3 regions of the Solidesulfovibrio magneticus RS-1 genome follow, and region 2 is predicted to be linked to each of the others. Evidence: predicted binding sites of a transcription regulator. Region 2 holds the regulator's gene; each other region holds the start of a gene.
The links. Region 2 encodes sigma-54, which starts transcription at its own class of promoters, with help from an activator protein. Its sites were predicted from a motif close to CTGGCACGGNNNNTGCTT; they were not measured.

Region 1 (4,235 bases), 2.1 Mb from region 2:
ATGTACTTCACCTGGATGGCCGGCAAGAACCCGGATTCCGACTACGCCCACTTCGCCATCGCCAACATGACCGGGGCCAATCGGCTGCTGATCGGCGTGGCCTGGAGCCTGGTCGCTTTCCTGATCTGGTGGCGTACGCGGAAGCCCGTCATCCTGGAGGGCGAACGCCGCACCGACGTGCTGTTCCTGGGCCTGGCCACGGCCTACGCCATCACCATTCCCCTGTCCGGGTCGCTGACCTGGGTGGACGGCGCGGTGCTTATCGGCCTCTACGTCGTCTACATCGCCATTGTCGCCCGGCGCGAATGCGAGGAACCCGAGCTTGAGGGCGTGGCCTGCGTCATCGGCGCGCTGCCCAAGGGCCTTCGCCGCCTCTCGACGCTCGCCCTGTTTCTTTTCGCCGCCGGCGTCATTGTGGCCAATGCCGAGGCCTTTAGCGAGGGCCTCGTCGCCACCGGCCGCATCTTCGGGGTCAACGAATTCCTGCTCGTCCAGTGGCTAGCCCCCATCGCCTCGGAAGCCCCGGAGGTCATCGTGGCGGTCATGTTCGCCCTGCGCGGCATGGGCGGGCTGGCCCTGGGGAGCCTTATTTCCTCCAAGCTCAACCAATGGACGCTCTTGGTCGGCATGATCCCCGGCGTCTACGGCGTGTCGTCGGGCAGCTTTGCCGTGCCCATTCCCTTGGACGGCGTGCAGATGCACGAGATCATGCTGACCGCCGCCCAGTCCCTGCTGGCCGTGGGCCTGCTGGCCGGCCTGCGCCTGGACATCCGGGGCGCGCTGCTCCTTTTCGGCCTGTTCCTCGGCCAGTTCCTGGCCCCGGCCGTGCCGGAGGCCTTCTGGAACCTCTTCCCGGGCCACCTCGACGGCAACGAAGTACACTTCCTCTTCACCTTCCTGTACATCGGGGTCTTCGCCCTCATGCTGCCGCGCACCGGCCGCCACCTGCTGGCCCTTGTCCGCCCCGCGCGCCACAGCGCCTCTTGACGCCGGGCCGGCCCGGCCCTATGGAACCCGCCCGCCCCGGAGCAGCCCTCCGGGGCGGGAACCGCCGCCAGGAGGTCCGCCGCCATGGACCAGACGTTTGCCCTGCCCATCTACCTCGACCTGTTCGCCGTGTTCCTCATGGCCGCCACCGGGGCCATCGAGGCCATCCGCCGCGAGTTTGACCTCGTGGGCCTGCTCGGCCTGTCCTTTGCCACGGGCGTGGGCGGGGCGCTTATACGCGACGGCATCTTCCTCCAGGCCGGCGTGCCGGCCGTGGTGCGCAATCAGGACTATCTCTACGCCGTGGCGGCTGCTGCCGTGGCTTGCCTCATCTTCGGCCGCCGGGCGGTGTTGTCCGAGCGGTTCGTGGCCCTGGTCGACGCCGCCGCCCTGGGGGCTTACGCCGTGGTCGGCATGGAAAAATCCCTGGCCTTTGGCCTAGATTTCGCCCCGGCCGTGCTGGTGGGCACGGTCAACGCCTGCGGCGGCGGCATCCTGCGCGACGTGCTCATGCGCGAGGAGCCCATGGTGTTTCGCCCGGGCCAGTTCTACGGCCTGGCCGCCCTGCTCGGCTGCCTGACTTACCCCTTCCTGCGCCAGACCTTCGGCCTGCCGCCGCTCACCTCGGCCCTGGTCACCATCGCCTTCACCTTTTTGCTGCGTGTGCTGGCCATCACCCGCAACTGGCGCACCGTCCCCGTGCGCGACCATGGCCTGTTTCGCCGCCGCAATCCGCCCGTGGCTTGACGCCGCCTCCCCGGCCGCGTCTATAAAGGATGAGGGTCCGCAACCGGCGGCCCCATCCGCAAGCCAGGGGGAATGTCCGTGAAACGACCCATCACCACGCTTTTGTGCGACGTCGGCGGCGTCATGCTCACCAACGGCTGGGACCGGCAGGCCCGGGCCGAGGCGGCCAAGCGCTTCGGCCTGGACGCGGCCGAGACCGACGAACGCCACCACCTCACCTTCGACGCCTACGAAGAGGGCAAGCTCTCCCTGGACGAGTATCTCGACCGCACGGTGTTTTACGCGCCGCGTGCCTTTGACAAGGCGACCTTCCGGGATTTCATGCTGTCGCGCTCTGCGCCGCTGTCCGACATGCTGGCCTATGTGCGCGGACTCAAGGCCAGGCACGGCATCCGCATTGTCGTCGTCAACAACGAAGGCCGCGAACTCAACGAGTACCGCATCCGGGCCTTCGGCCTGGGCTGTTTTGTCGACGCCTTTGTGTCCTCGTGCTTTGTGGGCATGCGCAAGCCTGACGCCGGCATTTTCCGCCTGGCCCTGGACGTGGCCCAGTGCGACCCGGCCGACGCGGTCTACATCGACGACCGGGCGCTTTTCGTGGAAGTGGCCGCAACCCTGGGCGTTCGCGGCGTGGTCCACCGCGACGCGGCCTCCACGGCCCGGGAGCTGGAGGCCATGGGCGGTTTCGCCGCCGTCTGCCTCGGCGGCGAGGGCTGAGGCCCGCCGCCCGGATTCAGGGGACAGCCGCCGACGCGTGATTCCTGACGCCCTTGAGCGCAGGCGCGGCGGACCGACTCAATATGGCCCCGGCCACTCGGACGCGGCCCATGGAGCTGACGCCGGGCCCTGGGCCGGCGCGTTCGCCGGCCCGGCCGGGGCTTCCCAGCCCTGGCTATTTCCGGTACGAGGCGGGGGTAAATTCCTGCGGCCCTGGGCCGGAGTTTCCCAAGGAGTCACGAACATGACCAAGATCGCCATTCCCTCCCGCGACGGGCAGGTGGACGAGCATTTCGGCCACTGCGGCTATTTCACGGTGCTGACCATCGGCCCGGACAAGGCCGTCGTCGCCGAGGAGACCTTTTCCCCGCCGGCCGAGTGCGGCTGCAAGTCCAATCTGGTCAACGACCTGCTCGCCATGGGCGTCACGGCGCTTGTCGCCGGCAACATGGGCCAGGGCGCGGTCAACAAGCTGCGCCAGTCCGGCATGACCGTGGTGCGCGGCGCGTCCGGCCCGGTCCATGAGGCGGCGGCGGCCTATCTCGCCGGAACCCTCAAGGACCGCGACGAACTGTGCATGGCCCACGGGCACAACTGCTTAGACGATTAGCGCCAACGCCAGATTTCGACGCAACGAACGGGGAGCCGCGGAAACGGGGCTCCCCGTTCTCGTCTGTGTCTCCGCGTTGCTGCTGCGGTCCTGAAGCCCGCAGCCAGCGGGTCATCCGCGGCCGGCCCCTCTCCCTGGCCGTCACGCCGAACCTGCCGGCGGTCACCGCGTCGCACTACGGTCTGTTCCGTTCCCTCGGCCCGGGACTGCCGAGCCGGCCTTCACCTCCCGGACCGCCGGCAACAGCCAATTCCGCCTCCAACAGACTGTCGTAGCGCGCAGTCGATCCGACGACCGGACGCCTCCAACAGCGCCTCCGAACACTGGCCTGGAGAAATTGTTTCATGTCCTTGCCGCGGCTCATTCTCACTTCAAAGACAAAATACAGCGGCCGCAAAATTCACACACGCTAAAATGAAACTGACAATCACCTGCATCATCTTCAATGATTTTGAATGTCATTGGCATAATAATATTTTTCTTGCGTATACGAAGAGAAGATGTAGAGCTTGAAAATCATCATTTCCTGTAAACATGAACGAGAAGGGCCATTGTGAAATCAATTCATGCTTTCTTGGGCCTAGCCTTTTTTCTCATCGCTTGCCTCCTGTGCGCTGGCCGGGCAGAGGCGCAGGATTCATGTAAATTGTATCGTATTGATTCCGTGAAGGATTGCAGCCTTGACAGTTACCCCGTCACAACAAATGGCACACCCATCGGCAAAATCCGGGCAGCCAAGGACGAGCGCACCCAACTCTGTCAAGTCTCCGTCTGCATCGAACAGCAATATACCGATCTTTTTGACAAAAACACTTTTGCCTATCTGACGGACAAATCGCTTGCCATCTACAGGCTTTGGCCATCGCCCACCAAGCTCCAGGAGAACGACGGCATCAAAGGTTTTACGAGCGTGACCGGAGCGCTGACCTATGTGGCAGAAACGATCCCGAGGATCGTGGAGGAGATCGTTCGGGAATTATTGTCAAATGTTCTTGAAGCAGTGTTTGGAAAAATGGTCGACGACGTAACAAGGCCACCGCAAAAGGTATGAAGCAGGCGGTAAAAAGCACGAGGCTTGCCCCATGGTTATCAGAAGCGTTATGATCCATCTAGTCTGTGTTGCAACCATGTTCCTCAACCCAACGTTTTCTCTGGCCGGTCGCCATTTTGAAAA
Region 2 (4,235 bases):
GTCTTAAGCGGCCTGTCCCCGGACGGCGAACTGGTCGAGATGGTGGAGCTGCCCGACCATCCCTGGTTCCTGGGCTGCCAGTTCCATCCCGAATTCAAAAGCAGCCCCATGCGTCCGCATCCGCTGTTCCGCGAGTTCGTGGCCGCGGCCAAGCGGCACAAGGGCTAGACGGCCCAAGCGCAAAAAGATTGCACGGTCCGGGGAAGGCGGCTTCTCCGGACTTTTTTTCGGCCAAAGGGCTGCATGGCTTGGCAAGGCGCTAAAAACGTTTATCTTCTGGTCATGGTGCGATTTTTGGGCTAGATTGCACCTGTCGGCGGTTGGGGACATGGCCTTGCGTTCAAACCATGCCGCCGTCGCATCGCAAGGGAGGCTGTTATGCCTGAAGACGCCAAGCTGGCCATTGCGCGCGCCCGGGACGTGGAGTTGCTGGTGCTCGACGTCGATGGCGTCATGACCGACGGCGGCATCTACGTCGATGCCCGGGGCGAGGTGACCAAGCGTTTTCATGTCCACGACGGTTTAGGCATCAAGGCGGCCCAGGCGGCGGGGCTGGCCGTGGCGGTCGTCAGCGGCCTGGACAGCCCGGCCGTGGCCGCCCGGATGCGGGAACTGGGCATTGAGGAATACCACCCCGGCCACTACCGCAAGGTGGCCGTGCTGGAAGGCATCCTGGCCCGGGCCGGGCTGGCCCCGCATCAGGCCGCCTTTCTCGGCGACGATTGGGTGGACGCCGGCCCCATGGAGCTGGTCGGTCTGCCCATGGCTGTGGCCGACGCCCAGCCCGAAATCCTCGATCTGGCCTTGTGGGTGTCGCGGCGCGGAGGCGGGCAGGGCGCCGTGCGCGAGGCCGTGCGCTACATTTTGGCCGCCAAGGGCCGTCTGGAGGCGGCCTACCAGTGGTTCCTCGGCTGAAGGCCGATTGTGCCGATTGCCACAAGGCTTCAATTGTGGCATGGTTTTTGTTGGGCGGGGTGGCCCTGAGCCGGGCAAAGCCCGGAGACGACCCCGGTAACGTCAACGACTTTCGAGCACGGCGGTAAGCATGGCCCTGGAACTGCGGCAGCAACTCAAGCTTTCCCAACAGCTGGTGATGACCCCCCAGCTGCAGCAAGCCATCAAGCTCTTGCAGCTGTCGCGGCTGGAGCTGCTTGAAAGCGTGCAGCAGGAGCTTTTGGAAAATCCTCTTCTGGAGGAATCCGTCGAGGAGGACCGCCAGCCCGAACGCGTCATGGTCGAGGACAACAATGGCCCCACGGGAGCCGACGCGGCCATGGAAAAGGAGCTGCTCAAAAACGCCGAGTGGGACGACTACCTTGGCGATTTCGCCAGCACGAGCAAGCAGTCCCTGTCCCGCGACCTGGAAGTTCCCGAAGAGGGCATGGCTTTCGACGCTCGCCTGGCCTCCAAGCCGTCCCTCGACGGCCACCTCGGCTGGCAGATGCACCTGTCCAATTTCACGGCCAAGGAAGTGGAGATCGGCGAGACCATCGTCGGCAGCCTCAATTCCTCGGGCTATCTGCGGGCCACGGTCGAGGAAATCGCCGGCATGGCCAACGCCGACCCGGCGCATGTCGAAAAGGTGCTCCACCGCCTCCAGCGCTTCGATCCCGTGGGCGTGGCCGCTCGCACTCCCAGCGAATGCCTGCTCATTCAGATCGAAGTCTACGGCTACGACGATCCCATCCTCATCGAACTGGTGCGCGAGCATCTCGAAGATCTCGAAAAGAAGCGCTACAAGCCCCTGGCCAAGAAATTTCACCTGACCATGGAAAAGCTCAAGGAATACCTGGAGCTGATCCAGACCCTCGATCCCATGCCCGGAGCCAGCTACGGTTCGGGGGACCCGATCTACGTCAGCCCCGACGCCTTCGTCTACAAGTACGGCGAGGACTTCGTCATCCTGCTCAACGAGGAGGGGATGCCGCGCCTGGGACTCAACATGTCCTACACCGACGGCAGCCTGCCGCGAAACGACAAGGACAAGGACTACCTCCAGGACAAGATGCGTTCGGCCATGTGGCTTATGAAGAGCCTGTACCAACGCCAGCGCACGCTGTATAAGGTCCTGGAGAGCATCGTGAAGTTTCAGCGCGGATTTTTCGAGGACGGCGTGACCAAGCTGCGGCCGCTGATCCTCAAGGACGTGGCCGACGACATCAGCATGCACGAGTCCACCGTCAGCCGCATTACGTCCAACAAGTACGTGGCCACGCCCCACGGCATCTTTGAACTCAAGTTCTTTTTCAACAGCGCCCTGGAACTCGACGACGGGGGCACGGTAGGCTCCGAGTCGGTCAAGGCCATGATCAAGCGCATTATTTCCGGCGAGAATGACAAAAAGCCCATCAGCGACGAGGCCATCGCCGACATGCTCAAGGATGAACTGCAAATCAACATCGCCCGGCGAACCGTGGCCAAGTATCGCACGGCCATGGGAATCGAGTCGTCGTCGAAGCGCAAGGCGGTTTTCTGATGCTTCGGGCCGGGTTTCCGGCCTCTCACCACGCCAGCCTGGAGGATTCTATGAACATCACCTTTAATTTCAAGAATTTCGAGCCGTCTGATCATTTGCGCGATTATGCCAGGAAGCGCTTTGAAAAGCTTGGCAAGTACACCTCGTCCACCGATACCTCGGATGTCCAGGTCAACCTGGCCGTGGAAAAGACCCGGCAGATGGCCGACGTCATCTTCCTGGCCGACAATATGCACATCTCGGCTCACGAAACCTCCGAGGACATGTACTCCACCATTGACCTGATCCTCGACAAGATCGAGGCCCAGGCCAAGAAGTTCCGCGAGAAGCAAAAGGACCGCCGTCGCCAGACCGTGGAACAGGTCCGCATGGACGTCATCAGCATCAGCGAGGACGCCGCCGGCGGCCGCGTGCCCACCATCATCGAAACCGACGAGTATCAGCCCAAGCCCATGGCCGTGGAAGAAGCCGCCATGCAGCTGGAGGCTCTCAAGTACGAATTCCTGGTGTTCATCAACTCCGAAACCGAACGGCCCAACGTCATCTACCGCCTGCGCAACGGCGACTTCGGCCTCATCGATCCTGGAACGGGCGCTTAGATGCGGTTAGAGGACTATCTCCAGCCCGAGTTCGTCATCGGGAATCTTGCGTCGGAGTCCAAGTCCGAAGTGTTGGCCGAGCTCGTGGCCCCCATCAAGAAGCAGTGGCCCGATTTTGACGCCAAACGCGCCCATCAGGTGCTGCTCGACCGGGAAAACCTCGGAACCACGGGCATCGGCGACGGGGTGGCCATTCCCCACGGCAAGATGGAGAGCCTCGAACGCATCGTCATCGTCGTCGGGAGAAGCCTTGCGGGCGTCAGCTTCGATGCGCTGGACTTCAAGCCCTGCCGCATCTTCTTCCTGGTGCTCGCGCCCGAGCATGTCGCGGGCCTGCATTTGCGCATTTTGGCCCACATCTCGCGGCTTTTGTCCGATGAATCCTTCCGGCGGGCCTTTCTGACCGCCGAAACCGACGAGGCCTTGCGGCAGGTGCTCGCCGCCGCCTAAGGCTCCCTGAAAAAACGTTTCCCGCGCGTTTGTTGTCACACAAACGCGCGGGAAATTTGTTAAGCCCTTGGGCCGGAAGGTGAATGCCATGGAACATGCGGCCAGGGAACTCCCCGTCGTTATCTTGACCGGCCTGTCCGGGTCCGGAAAATCCACAGCCCTTCGCGTCTTCGAGGACCTGGGTTTTTTTTGCGTGGACGGGTTGCCGGTCAGCCTCGTGCCCAAGCTCATGAGCCTTTTCGACGACAAGGGCGGCCAGCGCTACAAGGGCCTGGCCCTGGGCATGGACGTGCGCCAGGCCGACCTCGACACCGACTGGGGCGCGACCCTGGCCGAGGTGCGGCGTAAACAGGACCTTACCCAGATCATCTTTTTCGAGGCCGATAACGGTGAGATCATCCGCCGCTACGCCACTACCCGCCGGCCCCATCCCCTGGAAAGCGCCGACATGGGCCTGGAGCAGGCCGCCCTGGCCGAGCGCGAACGCATGCGGCCCCTTCGCGACGCCGCCGACATGGTGCTGGACACCACCCATTTCACCATCCACGACCTACGCCGCAAGCTCCAGGAAAAATGGGCCTCCATCCGGCCCACCGCCGGAACCCTCAAGGTCCACGTCATGAGCTTCGGCTTCAAGTACGGCCCGCCCTCCGAGGCCGACATGGTCTTTGACCTGCGCTTTTTGCCCAATCCCTATTTCGACAAGGAAC
Region 3 (4,235 bases), 2.2 Mb from region 2:
GGCCCACCCCAGTCAGTACGCCGGCAACGCCCTGGACCTCACCAGCCCGGCGGCCATCCTCAAGACGGCCTGGGCCTACAGCCGCCCGGCCCTGCCCCTGGGCGGATTTGCCTTCAACCTCGAATACGTCAACCGCTTCCCGCAGTTTGCCAAGGCCTATGTCCTGTCCTTTGGCCAGTACCTGTCGGAGCTGGCCGCCAACCTGTCCCTGCTCGCCCCGGCCTGGGTGGCCCTGGGCCTTTTGGCCGGCGGGCTGACCTATCATTGCCTGGACCGGGCCGTCCGGGCGCGCGTGCCCTGGCTCACCTGGCTTCTGTGCGCCTTTGCCGTGGTCTGCCCCAATGCGCTCATTGCCCTGTCGCCCAAATATCAGGAACCGGCCGCCTCGGGTCTGGCCTGGTACGTCACCACCACCTTTTCCTTTTACGCCGTGGCCGTGCTCCTGGCCCTTGGCGGCTTGGCCCTGGCCGGGCGTTTGCCAGCCGGGCCAAGGCGCGTTCTGGCCGCCGGGCTAGGGCTGGTCGTCGGGCTTGCCGCCCTGGTTAACGCCTCGGTCAACGCCTCAGTGCGCGACTCCAAGATCGCGGCCGGCGCGCGCTGGCGGGTGGCCGCCCTGGCCTGCCAAAGCCGGCTCATCGCCGGCCTGCCCGAGGGCGCGCGCCTTGTCGCCCCGGACCTGTTTACCGCCGTCAACACCGAACTGGTCGGCCCGGACTACTGGCCGGCCTATTTCCGCGCCCACGCCGGCCGGGGGCTGACCGTGGCATCGGGGCTGGGCGGGGCCGACCCGGAACAAACGCCCGTCTATGTGCTGCGCCGCCTGTCCGGCCTGCTGGACCGGGATACGGCCCTGGTTCTGGCCCGGGTGACCGGCCTGGGTCCAGCCCCGGCCGATCCGTACGCCGCCGCCCCGGACGCGCCCGCCCTCCTGGCCGGCCAGGCCGTGGTGGCTATGGACGCGGCCAACCGCTTTTATGACCTCGTCTTCCGCGACGCCTCGGGCTGGCGGATCGCGCCGCTTACGGTCGGCGGCGGCCCGTTCTCACGCACCGACATCAAAGGCGACGGCCTTTTGCCGGCCTCCATGGCCAGACTTGCGGCCCATAGCCTCGCCACGGGCGAGGCCGCGCCGGTGGTCCTGCGGTTTGGCCCGGGATTTTCCGCGCCCGAGCGGTCCGTCACCGGCGACGTGGTCTGGGCCGGCGACACGGCCGAACTGGCCCTGGTCAACAACACGTCGGCCGTGTTCCGTGTGACGCTCGCCGCCACAGCGGCGGCCCCCGCGCCGGTCACGGTGGCCTTGGGCGGCGCGCTTATGCCAGACGGCGCGACCATTGAGTGCTCCGCCCTGGTCACGCCCCTGTCTTTGTCCCTTACCTTGCCGCCGGGCCGCCACGTGCTGATCCTTCGCGCCCTGCCGCCGACCGGAGCTAAAAAACGTTTGGGCCTCATCGACGCCCGATGCGTCCCGCAAGCTCCCGCGCCCTGACTCCATTATTGCTGGATCAGTTTCCTGCCGTTCCACCAAAGCGTGATCGGCCGCCACCAGAGAAAGAAAATACCTCATCCAAAACAGCATGTTAATTTTAGCATTCGCCTTGGCACGGCCTATGCTTTGTTTTGGGGCAAGAGATGCACAGGAACCCAAAACAACTTTACATACCAGGAGACACGCCATGTTGACCGCCATCACCCAGTTCATCCGTGACGAAGAAGGCGCCACCGCGGTGGAATACGGCCTCATGGCCGCCCTGATCGCCGCCGTCATCATCACCGCCGTCACCTCCATCGGCACCAACCTCACCACCACCTTCAACACCGTCGCCACCTCGCTGGGCAGCTAAATTTCACCCGCTTCGCGAAGCCAAAGGGCCGTCCTCGCCAGGAGGACGGCCCTTTGCGTTTGCCGGCCTCGCCGGCCGCTGCGCCCCTGCGCCCGCGACTCCATTTCTGCTGGAACGGCGCGCCAGAAATCCACGAGCCCTGGCCCAAACCATCGCATCAAGAATATTAAATTCATAAATCCAGTATGTTAAGTTCTCGATGAAGTTTGGCACGCCCCCTGCTTTAGGAAAGGCACGAGACGCACACGAACCCAAAGCAACTTTACATACCAAGGAGACACGCCATGCTGACCGCCATCACCCAGTTCATCCGTGACGAAGAAGGTGCCACCGCGGTGGAATACGGCCTCATGGCCGCCCTGATCGCCGCCGTCATCATCACCGCCGTCACCTCCATCGGCACCAACCTCACCACCACCTTCAACACCGTCGCCACCTCGCTGGGCAGCTAAATTTCACCCGCTTCGCGAAGCCAAAGGGCCGTCCTCGCCAGGAGGACGGCCCTTTGCGTTTGGCGGCCTCGCCGGCCGCTGCGCCCCTGCGCCCGCGACTCCATTTCTGCTGGAACGGCGCGCCAGAAATCCACGAGCCCTGGCCCAAGCCATCGCCTCAAGAATATTAAGTCCATAAATCCAGCATGTTAAGTTCTCGATGAAGTTTGGCACGCCCCCTGCTTTAGGAAAGGCACGAGACGCACACGAACCCAAAACAACTTTACATACCAGGAGACACGCCATGTTGACCGCCATCACCCAGTTCATCCGTGACGAAGAAGGCGCCACCGCGGTGGAATACGGCCTCATGGCCGCCCTGATCGCCGCCGTCATCATCACCGCCGTCACCTCCATCGGCACCAACCTCACCACCACCTTCAACACCGTCGCCACCTCGCTGGGCAGCTAAATTTCGCCCGCTTTGCGAAGCCAAAGGGCCGTCCTCGCCAGGAGGACGGCCCTTTGCGTTTGCCGGCCTCGCCGGCTGCTACGCCCCTGCGCCCGCGACTCCATTTCTGCTGGAACGGCGCGCCAGAAATCCACGAGCCCTGGCCCAAGCCATCGCCTCAAGAATATTAAATCCATAAATCCAGTATGTTAAGTTCTCGATGAAGTTTGGCATGCCCCCTGCTTTAGGAAAGGCACGAGACGCACACGAACCCAAAGCAACTTTACATACCAGGAGACACGCCATGCTGACCGCCATCACCCAGTTCATCCGTGACGAAGAAGGCGCCACCGCGGTGGAATACGGCCTCATGGCCGCCCTGATCGCCGCCGTCATCATCACCGCCGTCACCTCCATCGGCACCAACCTCACCACCACCTTCAACACCGTCGCCACCTCGCTGGGCAGCTAAATTTCGCCCGCTTTGCGAAGCCAAAGGGCCGTCCTCGCCAGGAGGACGGCCCTTTGCGTTTGCCGGCCTCGCCCGCCGCTGCGCCCCTGCGCCCGCGACTCCATTTCTGCTGGAACGGCGCGCCAGAAATCCACGAGCCCTGGCCCAAGCCATCGCCTCAAGAATATTAAATCCATAAATCCAGTATGTTAAGTTCTCGATGAAGTTTGGCACGCCCCCTGCTTTAGGAAAGGCACGAGACGCACACGAACCCAAAGCAACTTTACATACCAAGGAGACACGCCATGCTGACCGCCATCACCCAGTTCATCCGTGACGAAGAAGGCGCCACCGCGGTGGAATACGGCCTCATGGCCGCCCTGATCGCCGCCGTCATCATCACCGCCGTCACCTCCATCGGCACCAACCTCACCACCACCTTCAACACCGTCGCCACCTCGCTGGGCAGCTAAATTTCACCCGCTTCGCGAAGCCAAAGGGGCGTCCTCGCCACGAGGGCGCCCCTTTTCGTTTGCCCCCCGCGCCACATTTTGGCATCCCGAAAGGACAGGAGACCGCCCCATGGACGTCAACACCCACAAAAGCGTCGACCCCGGCCTGTGCGGCCAGCCCGAAACCCTGGGCGAGGGCCTGGCCCGGGTGGCCTTCACCGCCCTGCCGGCCATGGCCGCCGACGACCGGGGGCTGGTCCACGGCGGCTTCGTCTTCGGCCTGGCCGACTACGCCGCCATGCTGGCCGTAAACGACCCCAACGTGGTCCTTGGCGCGGCCGAGGTCCGCTTCACCGCCCCGGTGGTGGTCGGCGAAACGCTTATGGCCGAAGCCCGGCTCACCGATACCGCCGGCAAAAAACGCCTCGTCACCGTCACCGTGCGCCGGGGCGAAGACGCCGTCTTCACCGGAACCTTCACCTGCTTCGTGCCGGAAAAGCACGTCCTTGACCGCTGAGGCCGCGCCATACCGTCCGCGCTGTCGCCGCCCGCCCCGAACGGGCCGGCCCCGGCCAGGACGTCAGCCAGGAGGAACGCCATGAGCTT

Region 1: the regulator sigma-54 is predicted to act here: its motif matches at 2,598-2,615, upstream of DMR_RS20890 (NifB/NifX family molybdenum-iron cluster-binding protein).
Region 3: the regulator sigma-54 is predicted to act here: its motif matches at 1,599-1,616, upstream of DMR_RS03035 (Flp family type IVb pilin).

Annotation. Positions count from the first base shown of each region.
Region 1 is NC_012796.1:5,019,620-5,023,854, forward strand. Features, by position in the region: gene DMR_RS20875 (sodium:calcium antiporter) at 1-987, shown strand, start outside; gene DMR_RS20880 (trimeric intracellular cation channel family protein) at 1,072-1,734, shown strand; gene DMR_RS20885 (HAD family hydrolase) at 1,807-2,451, shown strand; gene DMR_RS20890 (NifB/NifX family molybdenum-iron cluster-binding protein) at 2,696-3,061, shown strand; gene DMR_RS20895 (hypothetical protein) at 3,615-4,112, shown strand; gene DMR_RS20900 (dihem cytochrome c) at 4,144-4,235, shown strand, end outside.
Region 2 is NC_012796.1:2,886,093-2,890,327, reverse strand. Features, by position in the region: gene DMR_RS12380 (CTP synthase) at 1-168, shown strand, start outside; gene DMR_RS12375 (KdsC family phosphatase) at 379-915, shown strand; gene rpoN (RNA polymerase factor sigma-54) at 1,046-2,476, shown strand; gene hpf (ribosome hibernation-promoting factor, HPF/YfiA family) at 2,527-3,075, shown strand; gene DMR_RS12360 (PTS sugar transporter subunit IIA) at 3,076-3,525, shown strand; gene rapZ (RNase adapter RapZ) at 3,614-4,235, shown strand, end outside.
Region 3 is NC_012796.1:710,258-714,492, reverse strand. Features, by position in the region: gene DMR_RS03040 (hypothetical protein) at 1-1,489, shown strand, start outside; gene DMR_RS03035 (Flp family type IVb pilin) at 1,677-1,844, shown strand; gene DMR_RS03030 (Flp family type IVb pilin) at 2,129-2,296, shown strand; gene DMR_RS03025 (Flp family type IVb pilin) at 2,580-2,747, shown strand; gene DMR_RS03020 (Flp family type IVb pilin) at 3,031-3,198, shown strand; gene DMR_RS03015 (Flp family type IVb pilin) at 3,483-3,650, shown strand; gene DMR_RS03010 (hotdog domain-containing protein) at 3,760-4,146, shown strand; gene DMR_RS03005 (hypothetical protein) at 4,228-4,235, shown strand, end outside.